DNA from 3 places in the Mediterraneibacter sp. 210702-DFI.3.120 genome. Region 3 is predicted to be linked to each of the others. Evidence: predicted binding sites of a transcription regulator. Region 3 holds the regulator's gene; each other region holds the start of a gene.
The links. Region 3 encodes Rex, which represses fermentation and respiration genes when NADH is low (regulators of the CRP and FNR family bind a similar motif). Its sites were predicted from a motif close to ATTGTTAANTANTTAACAAT; they were not measured.
Positions count from the first base shown of each region.

Region 1: the regulator Rex is predicted to act here: its motif matches at 3,103-3,122, upstream of rsxC (electron transport complex subunit RsxC).
Region 2: the regulator Rex is predicted to act here: its motif matches at 2,961-2,980, upstream of LI162_RS06515 (glycerol dehydrogenase).

Region 1 covers NZ_JAJCNG010000011.1:3,824-11,416, forward strand. Annotated here, with positions in the region: gene LI162_RS07285 (NAD(P)/FAD-dependent oxidoreductase) at 1-366, shown strand, start outside; gene cmk ((d)CMP kinase) at 465-1,124, shown strand; gene ispH (4-hydroxy-3-methylbut-2-enyl diphosphate reductase) at 1,145-1,999, shown strand; gene rpsA (30S ribosomal protein S1) at 1,980-3,056, shown strand; gene rsxC (electron transport complex subunit RsxC) at 3,254-4,573, shown strand; gene LI162_RS07310 (RnfABCDGE type electron transport complex subunit D) at 4,590-5,522, shown strand; gene LI162_RS07315 (RnfABCDGE type electron transport complex subunit G) at 5,522-6,136, shown strand; gene rsxE (electron transport complex subunit RsxE) at 6,129-6,845, shown strand; gene LI162_RS07325 (electron transport complex protein RnfA) at 6,861-7,475, shown strand; gene LI162_RS07330 (RnfABCDGE type electron transport complex subunit B) at 7,488-7,593, shown strand, end outside.
Region 2 covers NZ_JAJCNG010000009.1:50,661-58,253, forward strand. Annotated here, with positions in the region: gene queC (7-cyano-7-deazaguanine synthase QueC) at 1-453, opposite strand, end outside; gene queE (putative 7-carboxy-7-deazaguanine synthase QueE) at 475-1,125, opposite strand; gene queD (6-carboxytetrahydropterin synthase QueD) at 1,126-1,548, opposite strand; gene LI162_RS06515 (glycerol dehydrogenase) at 1,834-2,931, opposite strand; gene LI162_RS06520 (hypothetical protein) at 3,103-3,645, opposite strand; gene bilR (bilirubin reductase, long form) at 3,787-5,793, opposite strand; gene LI162_RS06530 (NAD(P)/FAD-dependent oxidoreductase) at 5,899-7,593, opposite strand, start outside.
Region 3 covers NZ_JAJCNG010000013.1:49,289-56,881, reverse strand. Annotated here, with positions in the region: gene alr (alanine racemase) at 1-197, opposite strand, end outside; gene LI162_RS08605 (bifunctional ADP-dependent NAD(P)H-hydrate dehydratase/NAD(P)H-hydrate epimerase) at 201-1,718, opposite strand; gene LI162_RS08600 (redox-sensing transcriptional repressor Rex) at 1,829-2,464, opposite strand; gene LI162_RS08595 (ABC-F family ATP-binding cassette domain-containing protein) at 2,630-4,570, shown strand; gene LI162_RS08590 (2-isopropylmalate synthase) at 4,675-6,663, opposite strand; gene LI162_RS08585 (D-alanyl-D-alanine carboxypeptidase family protein) at 6,762-7,593, opposite strand, start outside.

The sequences.
Region 1 (7,593 bases), on a different contig from region 3:
CAGTATAAAAACTCGATCGATTCACTCTTTCCGGCAAAATTAAAGCCTGTTATGATAGAACTCTCAGAGATCGAACCTGAGAAAAAAGTGAATGAGATTACAAAAGAAGAACGACAGAGACTGGTTCATCTGATCAAGGATTTTACAATGACTCTGACAGGGCTTCGTGGTTATAATGAAGCAATCATTACAAAAGGAGGAGTATCTGTAAAAGAGATCGATCCGGGAACAATGGAATCAAAAAAAATGAAAGGATTATATTTCGCCGGAGAGGTGCTTGATCTTGATGCAGTGACCGGAGGATATAATCTTCAGATTGCGTGGTCAACAGGGTATCTTGCCGGAATTAACGCAGGATGTGATTGAAATTTTACTGGGGAATGTCTGAATCCTGTGACAGGAAGAATAGATGTTACTGTTAGATTTGAAAATGGAATGTAGAAAGAAAAGATGGAGGAATAAAAATGGGATATAATGTAGCAATCGATGGACCGGCAGGGGCAGGGAAAAGTACAATTGCAAAGCAGGTTGCAAAAGAAAACGGATATATTTATGTAGATACCGGCGCAATGTACCGTGGATTGGCCATTCACTTTCTGAATCTTGGAATTGATCCAAAAGATACAGAAAAGATTATAGAGGCCTGCAAAGATGTGGAAGTAACGATTGGCTATGAAAGCGGAATCCAGCAGATCTATGTAAATGGAGAGAATGTTACAGCAAAGCTTCGTACAGAAGAAGTTGGAAATATGGCTTCTATGACATCTGCGATTCCGGAAGTCAGAGGAAAACTCCTGGAACTTCAGAGAACGCTTGCAAGAGAGAAGGATGTGATCATGGATGGAAGAGACATTGGTACCCATGTGCTTCCAGATGCAGATGTAAAAATCTATCTTACAGCAAGCGTAGAAATCAGAGCAAAGAGAAGATATAAAGAGCTTGTTGAAAAGGGAGTGCAGTGCGATCTGAAAGAGATAGAGAAAGATATTGAAGAAAGAGACTACCGTGATATGACAAGAAAAATCGCGCCACTGAAAAAAGCAGAGGATGCGATACTTGTTGACAGTTCGGATATGACACTGAAAGAAGTTGTAAACACGATTTCCAGATATTGTCATAGATAAATTTGCAGGAGTTGGATAGAATGAAAGTAATAAAGGCGAAATCAGCTGGATTTTGTTTCGGCGTTAAGCGTGCAGTGGATACAGTTTACGAACAGGTGAAAGAGAATCAGAATCTTCCGATCTATACGTATGGTCCGATTATCCATAATGAAGAAGTGGTGAAAGATCTGGAGCAGAAAGGTGTGATCGTCCTTCGCAGCGAAGAAGAGCTGGATACACTGGAAAGGGGAACTGTTATTATCCGCTCTCATGGGGTGGCAAAAGATGTGTATGACAGATTGGAAAGTAAGAAAATCCAGATTGTAGATGCTACGTGTCCATTTGTTAAGAAAATCCATAATATCGTGCAGAAACACAGTGAGATGGGCGAGAATATTATTATCATTGGAAATCCGGAACATCCGGAGGTTCAGGGAATTAAGGGATGGGCAGGAGATCATGTAGAGGTCTTTCAGACAAAGGAAGAAGCAGAAAATTATTCTTGTGAGCAGGGAAAAAAGATTTGTATCGTTGCCCAGACGACATTTAATTACAATAAATTTAAAGAATTAGTTGAAATTCTTGAAAAAAAGAGTTATGATGTAAGTGTTTTAAATACAATCTGTAATGCTACGAAGGAGCGCCAGACAGAAGCGCAGAGCATAGCAGAGACGGTGGATGCTATGATCGTTATTGGTGACAAACATAGTTCCAATACCCAGAAGTTATTTGAAATATGCCGCAAAGCATGTAACAATACGTACTATATACAGACACTTGGCGATTTGGATTTGAATCAATTAGGGTCAGTGGAAACGGTAGGTATTACAGCAGGGGCATCCACGCCCAACAATATAATTGAGGAGGTTCAAAATAATGTCAGAATTATCTTTTGAACAGATGTTAGAAGAGTCATTTAAAACAATTCACAATGGAGAGGTTGTCGAAGGTACAGTAATCGACGTGAAACCGGATGAGATTATCCTGAACATTGGATATAAAGCAGACGGTATCATTACAAAGAGCGAATATTCCAACGATCAGTCTCTTGACCTTACAACAGTTGTATCCGTAGGTGATACAATGACAGTTAAGGTACTGAAAGTAAATGACGGAGAGGGTCAGGTTCTTCTTACATATAAGAGACTGGCTGCAGAAAAAGGAAATGAGAGACTGCGCGAAGCATATGAAAACCACGAAGTGCTGAAAGCTACAGTTACACAGATTCTTGGCGGCGGTATTTGTACAACAGTTGATGAAGTAAGAGTATTTATCCCGGCAAGCCTTGTTTCCGATTCTTATGAGAAAGATCTCAGCAAGTATGAAGGACAGGAAATCGAATTCGTAATCAGCGAGTTCAACCCGAGAAGAAACCGTGTGATCGGTGATAGAAGACAGCTTCTTGTAGCAGAGCGTGCTGAGAAGCAGAAAGAGCTGTTCGCGAAACTCAATGTTGGTGATACAGTAGAAGGAACTGTTAAGAATGTAACAGATTTCGGAGCATTCGTTGACCTTGGTGGTGTTGACGGACTTCTTCACATCTCAGAGATGTCATGGGGAAGAGTTGACAATCCGAAGAAAGTATTCCATGTAGGAGATACACTGAAAGTTCTTGTAAAAGACATTCATGATACAAAGATTGCGCTCAGCCTGAAATTCCCAGAGACAAATCCATGGGTAAATGCAGCAGAAGATTTCGCTGTAGGTACAGTAGTTACAGGAAAAGTTGCACGTATGACAGACTTTGGTGCATTCGTAGAACTTGCACCGGGAGTTGACGCACTTCTTCATGTATCCCAGATTTCAAGAGCTCATGTTGAGAAACCATCTGATGTTCTTGCAATCGGACAGGAAATCACAGCTAAGATCGTTGATCTTAACGAAGCAGAGAAGAAGATCAGCCTGAGCATGAAAGCTCTTGAGGCTGACAACGCTGGAGAGACAGAGGAATAAGATATAAATTATTTTTTAGAAGAACCTGCCATTGGCAGGTTCTTTTTCTGTTAAAAATTCGACAAGATGTATAGCGAAAGATACAAGAATTATTACATATTTGCTAGATTTTCAGAGCGCATTCTAGTAAAATAAGTATTACAAAATTAAAATATTATTGTTGTAATGACAATGATAAAAGAAAGGAAGGAAATGAGATGGGGCTTTTGACATTTAAAGGCGGAATCCATCCAGATGATGGAAAACGTTTTTCAAAGGATCAGCCGATCAGACCTGTAGTACCTCAGGGTGAACTGGTCTATCCACTTTCACAGCATATAGGAGCACCGGCTAAACCGGTAGTTAAGAAAGGCGATTGTGTGCTGAAAGGACAGTTGATTGCTGAAGCGGGAGGATTTGTATCTTCTCCGATCTATTCATCTGTCTCCGGTAAAGTGAAAGGATTGGAACAACGTTTTAATCCAACTGGATCCCAGGTGGAGTGCATTGTTGTAGAAAACGATGGAGAGTATAAGGAAGTTGAATATGAACCGGTAAAGCCTTTGGAAGAGATGACAAGGGAAGAAATCATTAATAAGATTGGAGATGCCGGAATCGTAGGAATGGGTGGTGCAGGATTCCCTACAAAGGTAAAGCTTTCTCCGAAGGAACCGGATAAGATAGAATATATTATTGCAAACTGTGCTGAGTGTGAACCTTATATCACTGCAGATTACAGAAGAATGCTCGAGTATACAGAAGATCTTGTCAGCGGAATGAAGGTCATCCTTTCTTTATTCCCAAATGCAAGAGGTGTTTTTGCTGTAGAGGATAACAAGAAAGATTGTATTGAAAAGTTACAGAAAGCAGTTTCCGGCGATCCAAGAATTGATGTGAAAGCATTGATGACAAAATATCCACAGGGGGCAGAACGTCAGTTGATCTATGCAGTGACAAAACGAGCAATCAATTCTACCATGCTTCCGGCAGATGCAGGATGTATTGTTGATAACGTGGAGACTTTGATTGGAATCCACAATGCGGTAATCAAAGGAAAACCGTTGATGGAACGTGTTGTTACAGTGAGCGGCGATGCAGTTGAAAAACCAGGAAACTTTATGGCTCCTTTTGGAATAAACCACAGAGAGCTGGTTGAGGCAGCAGGAGGTTTGAAAGCGGAACCGCAGAAACTGATCTCCGGAGGACCGATGATGGGATTTGCCATGGTGACAATGGATGCACCGGTTACAAAGACTTCTTCCTCTATTCTGCTTTTTAAAGAAGACGTTGTGGCAAAGAGTCTTGAGACTGCATGTATTAACTGTGGAAGATGTGTGGAGATCTGTCCAAGCAGAATTATTCCATCCAGACTTGCAGACTTTTCAAAGAGAAAAGATGAGGCATCTTTTGTTGCATGGAATGGATTGGAATGTGTGGAATGTGGTTCCTGCAGTTATGTCTGTCCGGCGAAACGTCAGCTGAAACAGGCAATTGGTTCAATGCGTAAGACAGCATTGGCGAATAGAAAGAAGAAATAAGAGAGGTTGAAGTAAAGTGAACGAGAAATATAACGTATCTTCTTCGCCGCATATCCGTGATAAAGTGACAAGCAGCAACATTATGCTTTATGTTGTGATCGCACTTCTTCCGGCTACATTTTTCGGAATCTGGAATTTCCGTCATGAGAATGCCTGGATTCTTGTAGTTGTTACAACGGCAGCGGCTGTTTTATCTGAGTATCTTTATGAAAAATTAATGCATAAGCCAATTACGATCAATGATTTCAGTGCGGTTGTAACAGGACTTCTGCTCGCATTGAATCTTCCTCCGACACTCCCGTGGTGGATGGGTGTGCTTGGTGCAGTATTTGCTATCATTGTTGTGAAACAGTTGTTTGGAGGACTTGGACAGAACTTCATGAACCCTGCATTGGGAGCACGTTGTTTTCTGCTGATCTGTTTTGCAGGAAAGATGACTTATTTTGTTTACGACGGAGTGACAGGACCGACTCCTCTGGCAGAACTGAAAGCAGGAGAAACAGTGAATACATTGTCTATGCTTCTCGGAAATATCAGAGGAACAATCGGAGAGACTTCTGTAGTTGCAATTATGATCGGTGCAATGTTCCTGATTCTTATGGGTGTAATTGATCTTAGAATTCCTGGAACTTACATTGTGACATTTGTGATTTTTATCACATTGTTTGGAGGACATGGATTCGATCCTCAGTACATCACAGCGCATCTTTGTGGTGGTGGTCTGATGCTTGGAGCATGGTTTATGGCAACAGATTATGTAACATCTCCGATCACGAGCAAAGGAAAGATCCTTTTTGGAATCTGTCTTGGATGTCTGACGGGTCTGTTCCGTCTTTTTGGTGGATCAGCAGAAGGAGTTTCCTATGCGATCATCATCAGTAACCTTTTAGTTCCATTGATCGAGAAGGTTACTCTTCCAAAACCATTTGGTAAAGGAGGAGAGAAGTAATGAATAAAATTGTTAAAAACACGTTGATTCTGACAGTAATCACTGTTGTTGCAGGTCTTCTTCTCGGAGTTGTATATGGTGTGACAAAAGATCCGATCGCTAAAGCACAGGAGGAGGCAAAACAGGAAGCATTTCGTTCTGTTCTTTCAGATGCAGAGACATTTGAATCGGATACAGAATTTGATGCTGATGCAGCTTCTGCTCTTCTGAAAGAAAATGGATACACTTCAGATGATATTTCTGAGGTGGCTGAGGGAAAAGACGCTTCCGGTGAGACGGTTGGTTATGTCGTAAATGTTACATCACATGAAGGATACGGCGGAGACATTGATATTTCTGTAGGTATCAGGGAAGATGGAACAGTAACAGGTATTGAGATGCTCAGTATCAGTGAGACAGCAGGTCTTGGAATGAAAGCTAAGGAAGCAGATTTCAAAGATCAGTTTAAAGATAAGAATGTAGAAAAGTTTACATATACAAAGACAGGAGAGTCAGGAGATGACATGATCGACGCCATCAGTGGTGCTACGATCACAACCAATGCTGTGACAAATGCAGTAGACTCTGCACTTGTATATTTTCAAAATGAGTTAGGAGGCGGAAGTAATGAATAAATGTACAGAACGGCTGTATAATGGCCTTGTAAAAGAAAATCCGACCTTCGTTCTTATGCTTGGTATGTGTCCTACACTTGCGGTTACAACATCTGCGATCAACGGTGTTGGTATGGGACTTTCTACAACAGTTGTATTGATCATGTCTAACATGTTGATTTCTATGTTGAGAAAGATTATTCCGGATTCTGTCAGAATGCCGGCATTTATCGTTATTGTTGCTTCTTTCGTAACAATTGTACAGTTCCTGATGGAAGGATTCGTTCCAAGCCTTTATGATTCACTTGGACTTTATATTCCTCTGATCGTTGTAAACTGTATCATCCTCGGAAGAGCAGAAAGTTATGCTTCAAAGAATCCGGTTCTTCCTTCTATCTTTGATGGAATCGGTATGGGACTTGGATTTACTGTGGGTCTTACAGCAATCGGTATTGTCAGAGAACTGATCGGTGCAGGTAAAATCTTTGATATCCGTGTTATGCCGGAATCTTACGAGCCACTGACAATCTTCATCCTTGCACCGGGAGCATTCTTTGTCCTTGCAGGTCTTGTTGCTTTACAGAATAAAGTAAAGAACAATATGGCAAAGAAAGGAAAGAAGGTTCCGGAGACAGTCGGATGCGGAGAAGGCTGTGCAAGCTGCGGGAATGCTTCATCCTGCAGTGGAAAGATCTTCCCGACAGGCGAAGAAGACGCAAAGAACGAATAAAGGAGGGGACAGAAAGTGAAAGAATTATTATTAATTGCAGTTGGTTCAGCATTTGTAAATAATGTTGTCCTGAGCCAGTTTCTTGGTATATGTCCGTTCCTCGGTGTATCCAAGAAGGTGAAGACTGCTGCCGGAATGGGTGGAGCGGTTGTATTCGTTATTACGATCGCATCTTTTGTAACTGGATTGATCTATAAGTTTATTCTCGGAAATCCAAATATCATGGGAGGAGAATTATCTTACCTGAATACGATTGTATTTATTCTTGTTATCGCAGCACTTGTACAGTTTGTAGAGATGTTCTTAAAGAAAGTGATGCCATCATTATACAATGCGCTCGGTGTATATCTTCCGCTGATCACAACGAATTGTGCAGTTCTCGGAGTAGCACTGACAAACGTACAGAATGGCTACTATGATGACATGAGTGCAGGTATGGGGCTTCTCACAGGTGTCGTAAATGGATTTGCTACAGCTGTCGGATTCCTTGTATCAATTGTGCTGATGGCCGGAATTCGCGAGAAGATTGAATACAATGATATCAGTGAGTCATTTCAGGGGACTCCGATCGTGCTTGTTACAGCAGGACTGATGGCAATTGCATTTTTCGGATTCTCGGGATTAATTTAGGAGGAAGAGCAAATGAGTATGACAGGAATTATTTTGGCGGCAGTAGTCGTCGGTGGAACCGGTTTATTCATCGGTGTTTTCCTCGGAATCGCAGGTAAGAAGTTTGCTGTAAAAGTAG
Region 2 (7,593 bases), on a different contig from region 3:
TGCCTGATTGAATACCGGTGAGCAATCCGGATAAGCAAAACCAGCAGAATCATCTGCATGAGCTCCATAATAAATCACTCCACAGTCCTTGCTCAGTGCAATACTTGCTGCCGAAGAAAGAAATAATCCGTTCCGGAACGGTACATATGTACTTACAGGCTTATCGCCATTTGTTTTTGAAATCTGCTCTGCGTAACTCTCCTCCGGAATTTCTTCCGTAGACCGTTGAAGCAGTGAACAGTTGCTATATTGAAATATCTTGCTTAAATCCAGGAACAGATGCTCCACGCCATAATATTCGGCAACTGCTATTGCAGCCCTGATTTCTTTATCGTGCTTCTGTCCATAGGAAACCGAGAGTGCAATCACCTGGTCTTTCCCGTACTTTTTGATTGCCAGTCCTAATGCCGTTGTTGAATCAATTCCTCCACTAAAGAGAACTAATGCTTTCATCTCCATCACCTCACTACTTATTTATACGCCCCGTTCATTGGGATCCCAGATTACTTTATGCATCTGAATCTGCAGACGCACACCATTCAACCGATGTTTCAGCATAAATTCTACAATTTGCACTGGTTCTATGGATCCAAAAACAGGACTAAGATACACATGACACCTGTTTGTCAGATCATAAGTCTGAATCACGTCCAATGCTTTTAACAGATCCTCCTGGCTGCCGCACACAAATTTTACAGTATCATCTTTTCCTAGCAGTTCCATGTTCTCTGGTATCATATATTCTTCGCACCCACTTGACGGTAACTTATAATCCATTGTAAATATCGGTCGTTCTTCGCAAAATGCCGACAAATCAACTGCGCCATTTGTCTCAATTTCGACCTGTAAGCCGGCTTGTAAAAGAAGGTGGATCAATTCTCTAATGTCTTTTTGCAGTAACGGTTCTCCACCTGTAAGTGTCACATTGCGAATTTCGGTTCCTAAAACATAATTTAAAATCTCTTCCGGGGGTTCCTCTTCATATGGGCAATCCGGTTCATTGGCCCACATAGTATCACAATAGCTACAACGCAGATTGCATCCTTTGAAACGAACAAAGACTGCCAATTCTCCCGCCCGTGTGCCTTCCCCATTAATACTGGTGAATTTTTCTACTACTTTCATCTACTCTTCCTCATAAACCGCACAATTATTCGGTGTCTCATATACTTCCACACAATGAACCTCATATCCCAATTCCGTTAATTCCTTGTAGAAATAATATGCGAAATTCTCTGCCGTAGGACGAAAAGAAACTTTCTCCAGATGAAAGTCCTCATTCTGAAGTGCAGCTACTGTTTTTGCTTTCAGTGATCCTGTCTCGTAAATCAGACTATGATCAAAGGAATCGCAAAGTTTTTTCAGATCCTTTTTCAGATTACCAAAGTCCACTACCATTCCTCGTGTCTGTCCTTCTTGCTCCAGCTCCTGACTTTTGATTTTTGCAACAACATTCCAACGATGTCCGTGGATATTTCTGCATTTTCCTTCGTATTTCCATAAAAAATGCGCTGCGTCAAAACTGGCTTTTGTTTGCAAATAATACATATTTCAACTCTCCTGTATTTGAAATGTATGTACCTTTTAAGAGCTGTGTATCCTAAGCGGAGCGTTTTATATATATGGAAAATATTTCCTGAATATAAAAAGCTCTGCGTACTTCTTTGCACGCAGAGCCTAGAATCTTCTTAACTAGCCCTGGTTTTGTTTTTCGACAGGAAGGTACAAATGAACTGTCGGCTGTTTTTCACAGCATGAAAATTATACCACAGAAAATCAGTTTGTCAAATTGGTTTTTCTATTTTAACGAAATGGTGTCCTATTTCCTATATTCTATTCTCCCAGGAAATATCTTCCGTAAGCATCTGCTGCTTTAATTGCTGCGCATACAGTCTCAGGTGTCACCTCAAATGGCATGTTATGAAGTGTATCATTCTCTGCACAGGCTGCTGTCGCAACTGCCATAAGCTTCTCGTCTGTCACTTCTGTAATACCAAGTTCTTTTAATGTAACAGGAAGTCCCAGTTCAATGCACCAATCTATAATGTCTTCCAGTTCTTCTGCCGGAATGTCTTCCAGAACAAGCTGTGTGATTGTTCCAAATGCAACTTTCTCTCCATGATACATATGATGACACTCGTCCAAAACTGTGAATCCATTATGGATTGCATGTGCTCCTGCAAGACCGCCACTCTCAAATCCGATCCCACTAAGCAATGTATTAGCTTCAATTACCTTCTCAACAGCTTTTGTGCAGGCTCCTGCTTCCAGAGCAAGTTTTGCCTTCACACCTTCATTCATCAATGTATCAAAGCACAGTTTTGCGAGTGACATCGCTGCCATAGTAACATTTCCACCAGCACAAGTTGTTGCTTCGCTAGCCTGACAGGCTCTTGCTTCAAAATAAGTTGCAAGTGCATCACCCATTCCGGAAACTGTCAGTCTGACTGGTGATTTTGCAATGATTTCTGTGTCCATCAGAACCATGTTTGGATTAGCTGGGAGGAATAAGTATTCTTCGAATACGCCTTCATCAGTATAAATAACAGAAAGTGCACTGCATGGCGCATCTGTAGATGCAATTGTCGGACAGATCAGTACCGGTACTTCTTTGTAATAAGCAACTGCTTTCGCAGTATCAAGGATCTTTCCTCCGCCAATACCAATAACAACATCACAGCCCTTTTCATTCATAACGGCTACCAAACGATTAATTTCTGTCTTGCTACATTCTCTGTTGAAATACTCGTACACTGGTTCAATATCATATCCTTCAAATCCAACTTTGAGAACGTCTTCAATACGTTTATACCCCGACTCTGTGATCAGTACAAGTGCTTTTTTACCATACTTCTGAGCATATTCACCCAGCTTTTTCATCTCACCTGCACCTTGAACATATTTGCTTGGACTACATAAAATATTTGCCATTTTTGTCTGCCTCCTAAACTCCTTATTTGTATGTTATTAAATTAACAATCTAAAGATATTGTAGTCCTTCTCAGCAAAAGTGTCAATAAAATCCAATTGAATTTTCTGTAAGAAATCGGCTATATAATCACTACTCACAGCTGTCTGTATCAAACAACCCTTTTATTCATCTCAACGTGCAAACACCCCTGCTAAAAATCCCCTCTTCTTCACCTGCTGGACTTCTGCCCCACTTCTCATAATCAGCGCAAACATTCCCATATTGCGAAGATCCTGCCGCAGGTTCACTGCCTGTTCTTCTGCCAAACCATCTTTTACTAAGAATGGCGTATCATTCAGGCTCACATTCTTCGGGAAGTCATATTTTCTCGCGATGCTTACAAACTCTGACCTCTTTCCGATGTAATCAACCATACTTCCAAGCGCGACCACCTGTTTTGAAGGATACACCGATGGATCTACTTCATACACTTCTTTTTCATCACCGACTGATTCAAACTTATATTTTGCTGTATAGAAATCCAGTGCCTCCTCAATATAAGAACACGCCTCTCCGTCAAGCTCTTCATACAAAACACACGGTAAACTCGCTACAATTCTTCTTGTTTCTGTTTTTTCCATTCCTGTTAAAATCTGCAGAAATTTAGCAACTTCCAATTCTTTTCCGTTACAATCAATTAATGTTACTTTATAAAATAGTTCTTTGTTTATCATAGCCTTGCTCCATTTTCATTTTTTATAACAAAAATTTTATTTTATTATAACTGAAACAGGGTGATACTGTCTACAGATTTTCTGTTTACAGCATCACCCTGTATTTTACTTATTTTCTCACTGAATAAAATTTAAAAATTCTCAGATTTCATTTCCAGCCTGATATCCGCTGCGGATTGCTGCTGAGATATCTGCTGTTCTCTCACCGCTGCAGTCTCCAACATATACAAATGGAACTGTCAGCTTACTGTCGTCGAAGAGATTCTTCTTAGACCCGAGTGCATTCACAATTGTATCAGCTTCAATTGTAACCTCTGACTCGTCTTTTGTATTCACAGCATGAATCACATTATTCTCGATGGAATTCACTCTTGTATTCACATACTCTTTTACATCGTGTTCTTCAAAGTCTTTTTTGATCAGTGGCATTACTGTCTCGGATTCTCCTGTTGCAATCTGATCCAGCATCTCGACAATGCTTACTTTGAGACCTTTCTGTGCAAGGAATTCTGCTGTTTCAGTTCCAACTAATCCTCCGCCAAGTACTGCACATGCTCCACTCACTTCGCATCCTGCAAGAACATCCCAGGCAGAAACAACATTGCTGTCTGTAACAGACATTGGAAGATCCATGTTATGCGCACCGATGGCAAGAATTACATGATCAAACTTATTGAGTTCTTCGCTATCTGCTTCTGTATTTAATTTCACATCCACAGAGAGTTCTGGTAGAATCTTCTCATAATATTCAATAGATCTTAAAATCTCGCTCTTTCTTGGCGGAACTGCTGCCAGATGGATCTGTCCACCAATCTTATCTGATTTCTCAAATACGGTTACTTCATGTCCACGTTTTGCTGCAACTCTTGCTGCCTCAAGTCCGGCGATTCCTGCACCTACAACTGCAACCTTTTTCTTCTCGTCTGCAGGTTTGATAAATATAGTTCCTTCGTTTCCGTTCTCTGCATTTAATACGCAGGAAATGTATTTACGTCCCTGAATTGCATCTACGCATCCTTTATTACAGTTCAAGCATTCTCTGATGCACTCTCCGGATATAGCTTTATTGGCAATATCTGCATCTGCAAGCATGGAACGTCCATAAGCTACGATATCGGCATCTCCGTCTTCGAGGATCTTCTCTCCTGCTTCTAAGCTGACAACGCGACCAACTGTTGCAACCGGAACGGATACCAGTTTTTTCACTTCTCTGGCTACCGGAAGTGTCCAGTTATACGGAACATCTCCCATCGGCGGGATTGTATCTCCCATGTTTCCTGTATGGTTCGCCTGAGCAACCTGAATCATATCGATTCCAGCCTCATCAAGCATCTTTGCAAACCGGATTCCTTCTTCTGCCTCAAGTCCGCCTTTTCCACGAAGTGATCCATCAGGATTTACTGTAATGATTGGCAGTTTATACTCAATCATAAGATCCGGTGCAGCTTCTTTGATTGCTGCTACTACTTCGAGTGCATATCTTGTACGGTTCTCAAGACTTCCTCCATACTGATCTTCTCTATGGTTCAGAATTTTTGAACAAAGGGAACCAAGAAGACGATCTCCATGTACTTCAATCGCATCGATTCCTGCTTTCTGCGCCTTTGCTGCACATGCAGCGATACTGTTTTTAATATCTTCTAACTGCTCAACAGTTGCCTCTGTTACAAAATGCTGCATATCATGATGAAGTTTTGCATAAGCGCCTTTCGTAAGTCTGTCGCATTCTTCCATCTGTTTCTTTGCTTCTTCCGCATTTCCCTCTGCCTGTGCTTTTGCCGCAGCCTGTCTTGCAATACCTGCCTCCATGATCATGCGTCCAACTCCAGGAACATCATACTCCGGATGGAATAACTGAAGTGCAAGCTTACAGTCATACTTATGTAATGTATCTGCCAGATTTTTATATACTGGAATCTGACTGTCATCATAAAGCTTTGGTGTCGGTGAAGCTGTTCTTACAGGAGCTACATCTCCGATAACAACATATGCTGCTCCACCTTTCGCAAGTCTTTCATAGAAATTCAGACTTCTCTCCCCAATCGATCCATCTCTTTCTTCATATCCTGTTGTGAGCGGTGGAAACATGATTCTGTTTTTAAAAGTAAGATTTCCAACTTTAATTGGTTCTGATAATTTATTCCCCATCTTTTTTCTCCGTTCTGCTTTATTTTTAATGTCTTTCAAATTAACATACTTGAGACTTCATGCATAATTTTTGTCAGCATTTGCTGACACCTCTTTTAGTAGCAATTATAATTCTTCTGCAAGTTTATGTCCTGCAGCAATTGCATCTTTCAGAGTTCCGACTTTATCACAGTCTCCGATAAAATGAACTCTCTCTTCTGTAGTCTCTACCTTGTTCGGTGCATAACCGACTGCAAAGATCAGTGTATCCGCATCTGTGATATGATATTCCTGTCCGTCTTTCTCATAAGTGATCGTAGTCTCATCAACCTTTGTCACCTGACTGTTCAGTTCAATCTTCACACCTTTTCTCTTGAGTCTCATTGTAAGCTGGCTCTTAGCTGCTCCGCCTTCACCCGGCATCAGTGATGGCGTCATCTCGATCACTGTAATGTCACGGTTTGCAGGGAACATGTCATCAATCAGTGGTGCAAGATAATCTGCTGTCTCACATCCGACCGATCCGCCTCCAAGAATAACAATCTTTCTTCCCGGATATTTTCTTCCGGCAAGAACGTCATCAGCTGTCATTGTCTGCTTAAATACTTTGAATGGAGGGATTTCTTTCGGAACTGCTCCTGTAGAACAGACAACCTCATAATCCTTAAATTCTCCCGCAAGCATTTCCGGTGTTACTTCGCAGTTCATACGAACTTCAATTCCTTCGTTTTTCAGACGACGTGCCATGAATTTGATTACTTTACAAAGTTCCTGCTTGGCGATTGGAACTGCTGCAAGTTTTAAGAGTCCTCCGAACTCACCACTCTTTTCGCAGAGAACAACCTCATGTCCGCGTTTCTTGGCAACATAAGCCGCTTCCATTCCTGCCGGACCTGCACCGATCACAAGAACTTTCTTCTTCTCGTCTGCTTCTTTGATCTCGTCAGACTCTACTGATGGATTCACTGTACAGCTGATCGGATTACCGAACATGATTCCTGTCAGGCAACGTCCACATCCGATACATGGACGGATATCATCTGTTTTTCCTTCTGCAGCTTTATTAACAAATTCACTGTCACACAGGTTCGGACGACCGATCATACAGATATCTGTCTTTCCGTTTGCGATAAGTTCTTCCGCTACCCATGGTTCATTGATTCTTGCAACTGTAGATACCGGAATGTTCACATGCTCTCTGATCTCCTCACTTGCGTGTGCATGCGGTGCCGGTGATGTACCAGGTGCAGGCATGGAGCTTCCTCTCTTGATTGTATTTCCTCCGGAAACATGGATGAAATCAACACCTGTTTTCTCAAGCTGTTTGGATACATAGATCATGTCGTTCAGTGTCAGACCACCTTCACTGTACTCATCTCCTGAAATACGAACATCAATAATGAAATCATCACCACAAAGTTCACGGATCTTTGCAATTACTTCAAGTGTCAGTCTGAGACGTCCGTTAATGTCTCCGCCGTACTCATCTGTTCTCTTATTATAAAGTGGTGTAAGGAATCCACCGAGCAGTCCATGCGCATGTGCACACTGGATCTCGACTCCGTCTCCGCCTGCGATCTGGAAACGGCGTGCAGCCTCTCCAAACTGCTGAACAAGTACATGCAGTTCTTCTACTGTTACTGCTCTCGGTGCTGACTTCGCATAATAAGGACCGACATTGGACGGTGCGATCAGCTGAGGCGTTCCCGGAATTGGAAATGCCATATAAGCCGGATGAAATAGCTGTGCTAAGATCTTCGTATCATACTGATGCACTGCATCTACCAGTTTCTTCCATCCCGGAATATAAGAATCATCATA
Region 3 (7,593 bases):
CATGCTACAGCGTAACCCCAGATATAAGGCGTTTCCTCAAACATTTCCGCAAGAGGAACTGCTCCGTGTCCGTATGCATCCGTCTTGATAACAGCTATTAAACGTCCCTCCTGACCAATGCGATTTTTCATCTGTTCCATATTATATGCAATTGCGTCCAGATTGATCCGGGCACATACTCTGTTATACTGTTTCATAATTTATCTGCACTCCTTTGCATTCTTCATTGCATCGGCCATACCCTGAATCAGGTCTCTGGCTAATACGCTGTAACTTCCTTTGCTCTTTTTCGCTTCATCTCCACCACAGGCATGTAGGAAAACTCCCACAGTAGTGGCTTCAAATGGTGCCATATGCTGTGCAAGAAGTCCTGCAATCGTTCCGGCGAGAACGTCTCCGGAACCACCTTTTGCCATAGAGTTATTACCAGCGAGATTTACAAATCTCTGCCGATTTGTCTGTGCGACAACAGTACGACTGTCTTTTAACACACAGATTATGGATGATTTTGTATCCGGTCCAGATTGTTTTATGATCTGATCAAGTGCCTGGAAGCGATCTTCCATGATCGTATCAATACTCCATCCGGTCAGCCTTGACATTTCTTTCATATGTGGAGTTAAAATCACAGGTGCACAACATTGATTTAATAACTCTATATTCCTGCTCAGTAAATTAAGTCCATCGGCATCTATGACACATGGACAGGATACATTTTTCAATACATTTTTCAATATCTTTTCGGAAATCTGTCCCATTCCAAGTCCACAGCCAATACAAACCACATCAGCCCAGTCAAGAAGATGAGACAGTTGACTGTCATCATAAGAATCATAGCAGGATATGATTGCCTCCGGAAGAAGTTCCTGCAGTGCCAGACGGTTTTCACTTGCTGTATAAATCTGTACTAGACCGGCACCAACTGTATAGGCAGCACAGGCAGAAAGAAATGCAGCACCAGCCATCCCGGGACTTCCGGTGATCATAAGAACTTTTCCATAACTTCCCTTGTGTGAATTCATCATTCTCGAAGGAAGAAGTTTTCCAAGATCATTTTTGTCAAAGGTATAACAAACATCCAGGCGATTCGAAAAATATTTCGGATCAATTCCAATCGCAACCGGAATGCTCTCTCCTGCATAGGACTTGCCAGGGAAAAGCTCACAGCCTAATTTTACACATGCCATACATACTGTAAGGTCGGCTCGAAATGCTGTTCCAAGAATCTTTCCTGTTGCAGCACAGATTCCGGATGGAATATCAACAGCAACTTTTTCTGCATCCTGAAGATTCATCCAGTCGATCACATCTTTATAATGTCCTGTGATTTCACGGCAGAGTCCAACACCAAATACAGCATCAATTATTACAGTATATTCTTCATCCGGGAATTCTGTGAATACAGAAATCCCCATATTTTCTACAATCTGTTTCTGACATCGACATTCTTCACTTAAAGAAGCTTCTTTCCCTGCAAATAGTACATCTGCATGCTTTCCCTGTTCGGTTAAGAGCCTTGCTACTGCAAATCCGTCTCCACCATTGTTGCCGCTTCCACAAACAATCAGACTTTTTTCTGTGGAAATATTTTTCTTATGCATTGTCTCGACAATCTGAAGTGCTGCACGTTCCATAAGTACAAGGGATGGAATCCCAATTTCATGAATTGTGTGTGCATCAGCTTCACTCATCTGCTTCCCATTTGGAAGATATCTCATGCTTATCGCCTGACCTTTCTAACATTATTAATTCCTTTTAACATGAACAGATGCTGCGAAACCTCCTTTTGTCAGTTGGTCCCACAGCATCCTTGCAGCTTTGCTAGATTCTATTCTTTATCCTGCTGACAAAGGTTGTAAGATAACTTCATCAGTGTGTCAGATAAATGTACGTTCTCAACGACCACATCCTTTGGAAGGGAAAGGTCTGTATGTGCAAAATTCCAGATTCCCTTCACACCGTTATCTACCAGAATATCAGCCACTTCAATTGCTTTTGATTTTGGAAGTGTCAGTGCAGCAATTTCAATGTCATTATTCTTAAGAAAATCTTCCAGTTCATCAACCATACGCACAGGAATCCCCCTGATCGTTACGCCTTCCAGTCGAGGATTCACATCGAAAAGACTTTTCAGAATAAATCCGCTTCTTTCGAAGGAAGCATAGTTTGCTAGTGCCTGTCCTAAATTACCGGCACCAATGATAATAAAATTATGACATCTATCCAATCCTAAGATCTTTCCAATCTCTGTATAAAGATATTTCACATTGTATCCGTACCCCTGCTGGCCGAATCCACCGAAATTATTCAAATCCTGACGTATCTGTGAAGCCGTTACATGCATCTTCTTACTCAAGTCACTGGATGAAATTCTCTCTACGCCAGCCTCCAGCAGATCTCCCAGATATCTGTAGTACCTCGGAAGTCTGGAAATGACTGCGCGTGATATCTTTCTCTGTTCCAATTTTTAGCCCTCCACTCTTAAACTACTCTTTATTATATAAAAGAGTTAAAGTTCTGTCAAACTTTTGTTTTGCAAAAACCTTTAAAATCCATATATTTTCCTTGTATTTTCGACATTTTTCTATATAATGATAATGTTAGAAGTCAAAAAACGAGGTGAAAATATATGATACTCGCATGTCACAATATAGAAAAAGCGTTTGGGGAACGCGAAATTGTACGAGACGGCTCCTTTCATATTGAAGATCGTGAGAAAGCTGCTCTTGTCGGTGTGAATGGCGCCGGGAAATCAACAATCCTTAAGATGATCATCGGAGAAGAACCTCTTGATGGTGGAGAGGTTATTCTCGCGAAAGGAAAGACGCTAGGTTATCTTGCGCAGCGTCAGGATTTAAAATCCGGAAATACCATTTATGAGGAAGTAAAAAGTGCAAAAGCGGATATTTTTGCAATGGAAGCTCAGATTCGTTCCATTGAACATGAACTGAAGCATCTGGAAGGTGAGGAATTGCAGAGCCACCTGGAGACCTACAATCGTCTACAGTCTGAATTTGATGCAAGAAACGGTTATGCCTGCGAAAGTGAGATTACAGGTGTATTAAAGGGACTTGGGTTTACGGAAGACGATTTTAATAAACAGACAGATACACTTTCAGGAGGTCAGAAGACCCGTGTTTCTCTCGGAAAATTACTGCTTACAAGTCCGGATATCCTCCTGCTTGATGAGCCGACAAACCACTTGGATCTGAATTCCATTGCCTGGCTGGAAACATATCTGATCAATTATTCCGGAGCGGTATTTATCGTCTCCCATGACCGTTATTTCCTGAATCGTGTTGTCACAAAAGTTGTTGAGATTGACAATGCACAGGTTCGCATGTACCTTGGAAATTATAAAGATTATGCAATGAAAAAACAGCAGATCCGAGATGCACAGCTGAAAGAATACATGAATCAGCAGCGTGAGATCAAACATCAGCAGGCTGTTATTGATAAATTAAAGTCTTTCAATCGTGAAAAATCGATCAAACGTGCAGAGAGTCGTGAGAAAATGCTTGACAGGATTACGCCATTGGACAAACCGGTTGACAGTACGAAAGAAATGCATTTTACGCTGGAACCATCGCAGATCAGCGGAAATGATGTTCTTACAGTGGAACATCTCTCAAAGCAATTTGACAATCAAGTTCTCTTCAGTGATATCAGTTTTGAAATCAAACGTGGCGAACATGTCGCTGTGATTGGTGATAACGGAACCGGAAAGACAACACTTTTAAAGATCATTAATCAGGTTATTACAGCGGATCAGGGCGAATTCACACTTGGATCCAAAGTGACGATTGGTTATTACGACCAGGAACATCACGTACTTCATGATGATAAGACTATTTTTGATGAGATTTCTGATGACTATCCTGATCTTACCAATACACAGATCAGAAATACACTCGCTGCATTCCAGTTTACCGGAGATGAAGTGTTCAAAGAAATTCATACGTTAAGCGGTGGAGAAAAAGGACGCGTATCACTTGCCAAACTTATGCTTTCGGAAGCAAATTTTCTAATCCTTGATGAGCCAACCAACCATCTGGATATTACTTCTAAAGAAATTCTGGAAGAAGCATTAAATAACTACAGCGGAACGATACTTTATGTATCCCATGACCGTTATTTTATCAATCAGACCGCCTCCCGGATCCTTGAACTGGTGAATCAGACATTTGTTAATTACATCGGAAACTACGATTATTATCTGGAGAAAAAAGAAGCACTGACACTTGCTTATGCTTCTGGAAATGAAACAAATGCAGAAAATGTATCCAATTCAGGCAATTCTGCTGCATCCACTCCTGCTTCGGATTCAAAATTAAGCTGGCAGGAACAGAAGGAACAGCAGGCACGTGAACGTAAACGTAAAAATGAGTTGAAGAAAACAGAGGAAGAAATTGCAAAACTCGAAGATCGCAACACAGAGATTGACGAGGAACTGACGAAAGAGGAAGTTTATTCGAACTCTATTGAGTGCCAGAAACTTTCAACAGAACGCGCTGCAAATGAAGCAAGATTAGAGGAATTGTATGAATTGTGGGAAGAATTAGCAGAATAATGAATCTGCATAACAGTAATCGCCTGACAGCTACTACTTATGGTAACTGTCAGGCGATTTGTTTTAAGATTACATTTCTAAATTTAGTCAAACTCGAATCGGGATCAAGGTTTGTTTCTATACTGTACCGGTGTGATATTATACAGTTTTTTAAATGTTCTGTTAAAATGCTCTACATTCTGATATCCCACAGATTCTGCAATACTTTCTACAGTTGCACTGCTGCTCTTAAGCATTGCTCTTGCCTTTTTCATACGGATTTCTTTCAGAATATCTCCGAATGTCATTCCTGATTTTTCTTTAATATATTTTGACAAATATGGTTTTGAAAGGAAGAACTTCTCAGCAAGATCGTCCAATGTAACTTCTTTATAATTTGCATAAATATAATTTGTAATATCTAATAATCTTTCATCCTTGCATGTCTGGGATCTCTGTACGCTATCCAATTTATTCACTGCAACAACGAGTGCTTCAATAGATGCTTTGATAATATCGGCATCAACTCCGACACCCCAGTAACGCTTCTTGTTGGAAATAACACCGACATAAGCAACAGCTCTGGAAGAAGATCCTTTTGTCAAAGAATGCTCCTCGTAAAATGCAAGTTCAAATTCGATATCAAAATAATGCTTGATTGCATTGCTGACAGCATCCAGACGTCCGTTTCCAACACCTGTGATCTTGCGGTTACTTCCATTGTGGTGAATCGTTGCTTCTGCGACAATTCCATCTTCTTGTTTAAAGTGGCATTCATCAACACTGAAAATTGGTTTCGCATTGATGTAATGGTCTTCAAAGATATGATATACATTGTCTGGTGTAAGTTCTTCGTGAGCCTTGTCGGAAACATCTTTTACAAGATATCCGACTTCTTCTCTCATCTTTTCCGGTAAGCTGATTCCAAAGCTCTGCTTCAGGATATAGTTTACGCCACCCTTTCCTGACTGGCTGTTAATACGAATTACATCGGAATCGTATCTTCTGCCAACATCCTGTGGATCGATCGGGAGATATGGAACAGTCCATGTCTGACAGTCATGCTCCTCTCTCCAGGTCATACCTTTCGCAATCGCATCCTGATGTGAACCGGAGAATGCTGTAAATACAAGATCTCCTGCATATGGCTGGCGCGGAGAAACTTTCATTCTTGTCACGCGTTCATAGATTTCACAAATGTCACTCATATTAGAGAAATCAAGTTCCGGATTCACACCCTGAGAAAACATATTCATTGCAAGTGTGATAATATCTACGTTACCTGTTCTCTCTCCGTTTCCGAACAATGTTCCTTCGATTTTATCAGCACCGGCAAGGATTCCAAGCTCAGCATCTGAAACTCCTGATCCTCTGTCATTGTGCGGATGCAGAGAAAGAATTACATTCTCTCTGTCGCGCAGATGCTTGTTAAAATACTCTACCTGACTTGCGAATACATGAGGCATAGCATTTTCCACTGTTGTAGGCAGGTTGATGATCGCTTTGTTATCAGCTGTTGGCTGCCAGATCTCAAGGACTGCGTTGCAGACTTCTAATGCATAGTCAACTTCTGTTCCCTGAAAACTTTCCGGACTGTACTGGAATGTAAAGTTTCCATCTGTTTCTTCTGCTAACTCTTTCAAAAGTTTTGCACCGTCAATTGCAATCTGCTTTACCTGCTCTTTATCTTTCTTAAATACCTGTTCTCTTTGTGCAACAGATGTTGAATTATATACATGGATAATAGCATGTGGAGCACCTTTGACAGCGTCAAAAGTTTTTCTGATAATATGCTCTCTTGCCTGTGTCAGAACCTGGATCGTAACGTCATCCGGAATCATGTTCTGCTCGATCAATGTTCTTAAAAACTGATATTCCGTCTCAGACGCAGCTGGGAATCCGACTTCGATCATCTTGAATCCTACATCCACAAGCAGCTGGAAGAATTCCAACTTTTCATCCAGACTCATCGGCTCGATCAGTGCCTGGTTACCATCTCTCAAGTCAACACTGCACCAGATTGGTGCTTTGTCAATTGAATCTTTCTTTACCCAGTCATAACATGGCTCAGGTGGCATAAAGTAAGTCTTTTCGTATTTCCTCCAGTTTTCCATAATGTGTACCTCTCTTATATTTAATCAATTTAGTTGTTGTTTTTTAACACTCGTTTATATTAGCACAGGAAAGTCTTAGATTGTAGTGACTATTTTAATCACCTCACTTGATCTTTTTTAATATTTCCTGCTTTTTGGTACGAATTTTTTATAGAAAACAGGTGGAAAATATATTCCACACATTTTTTTAAGGTTCTCTTTTCTGCATTCTGTGTTGTATAGACGGGATATTCACGGATCAATTTGTCATTTAACGTGCAGCGAATCCTGCCGACTTGCATTCCTTTCCTTACAGGAGCATCCAACTGATCAGGAATCTCATAGTCAACAGAAATCGTTTCATCTTCTTTCAATAGGAAAGAAACAGGTGTCAGATTTGCAGTAAGAGAAATCTTGGTTCCGTTTTTACCGGGATAAGCTATCATATCTGAATGTGCTTTTATCCCATTATTAATAAATATCTGCCGGACAGGTAATTCGATTTCAAATGTCTTATATTGATAATGATCTAAAGCATAAGTCATAAGAGTTCTCATATCGGACCATTTATAACTCTTATTATTTGGCCATCCGCAGGCAAGAAGTGCAACGATAAATGTCCGCTTATCTCTACGCAACGCACCGACATAACAATATCCGGCATCTGAAGTAAATCCTGTTTTTCCGGAAAGAGCGCCGTCCATCATATTTAAGAATGCATTATGATTATAACAGCTGAACGACCGTTTTCCTTCAACATCTTGAAACTGATAGGTTTCGGTACGCGTGATCGTAAGAAATTCTTCCTGTTTTTTAGAATTCATAATACAATAACGCATGATCCTTGCAAGATCTTCTGCTGTAGTGTGGTGGATTCCATTTGAATCGGCTGCATCTAATCCATTCGGTGTGATAAAATAAGTAGAATAACAGCCGATCGTCCGCGCTTTT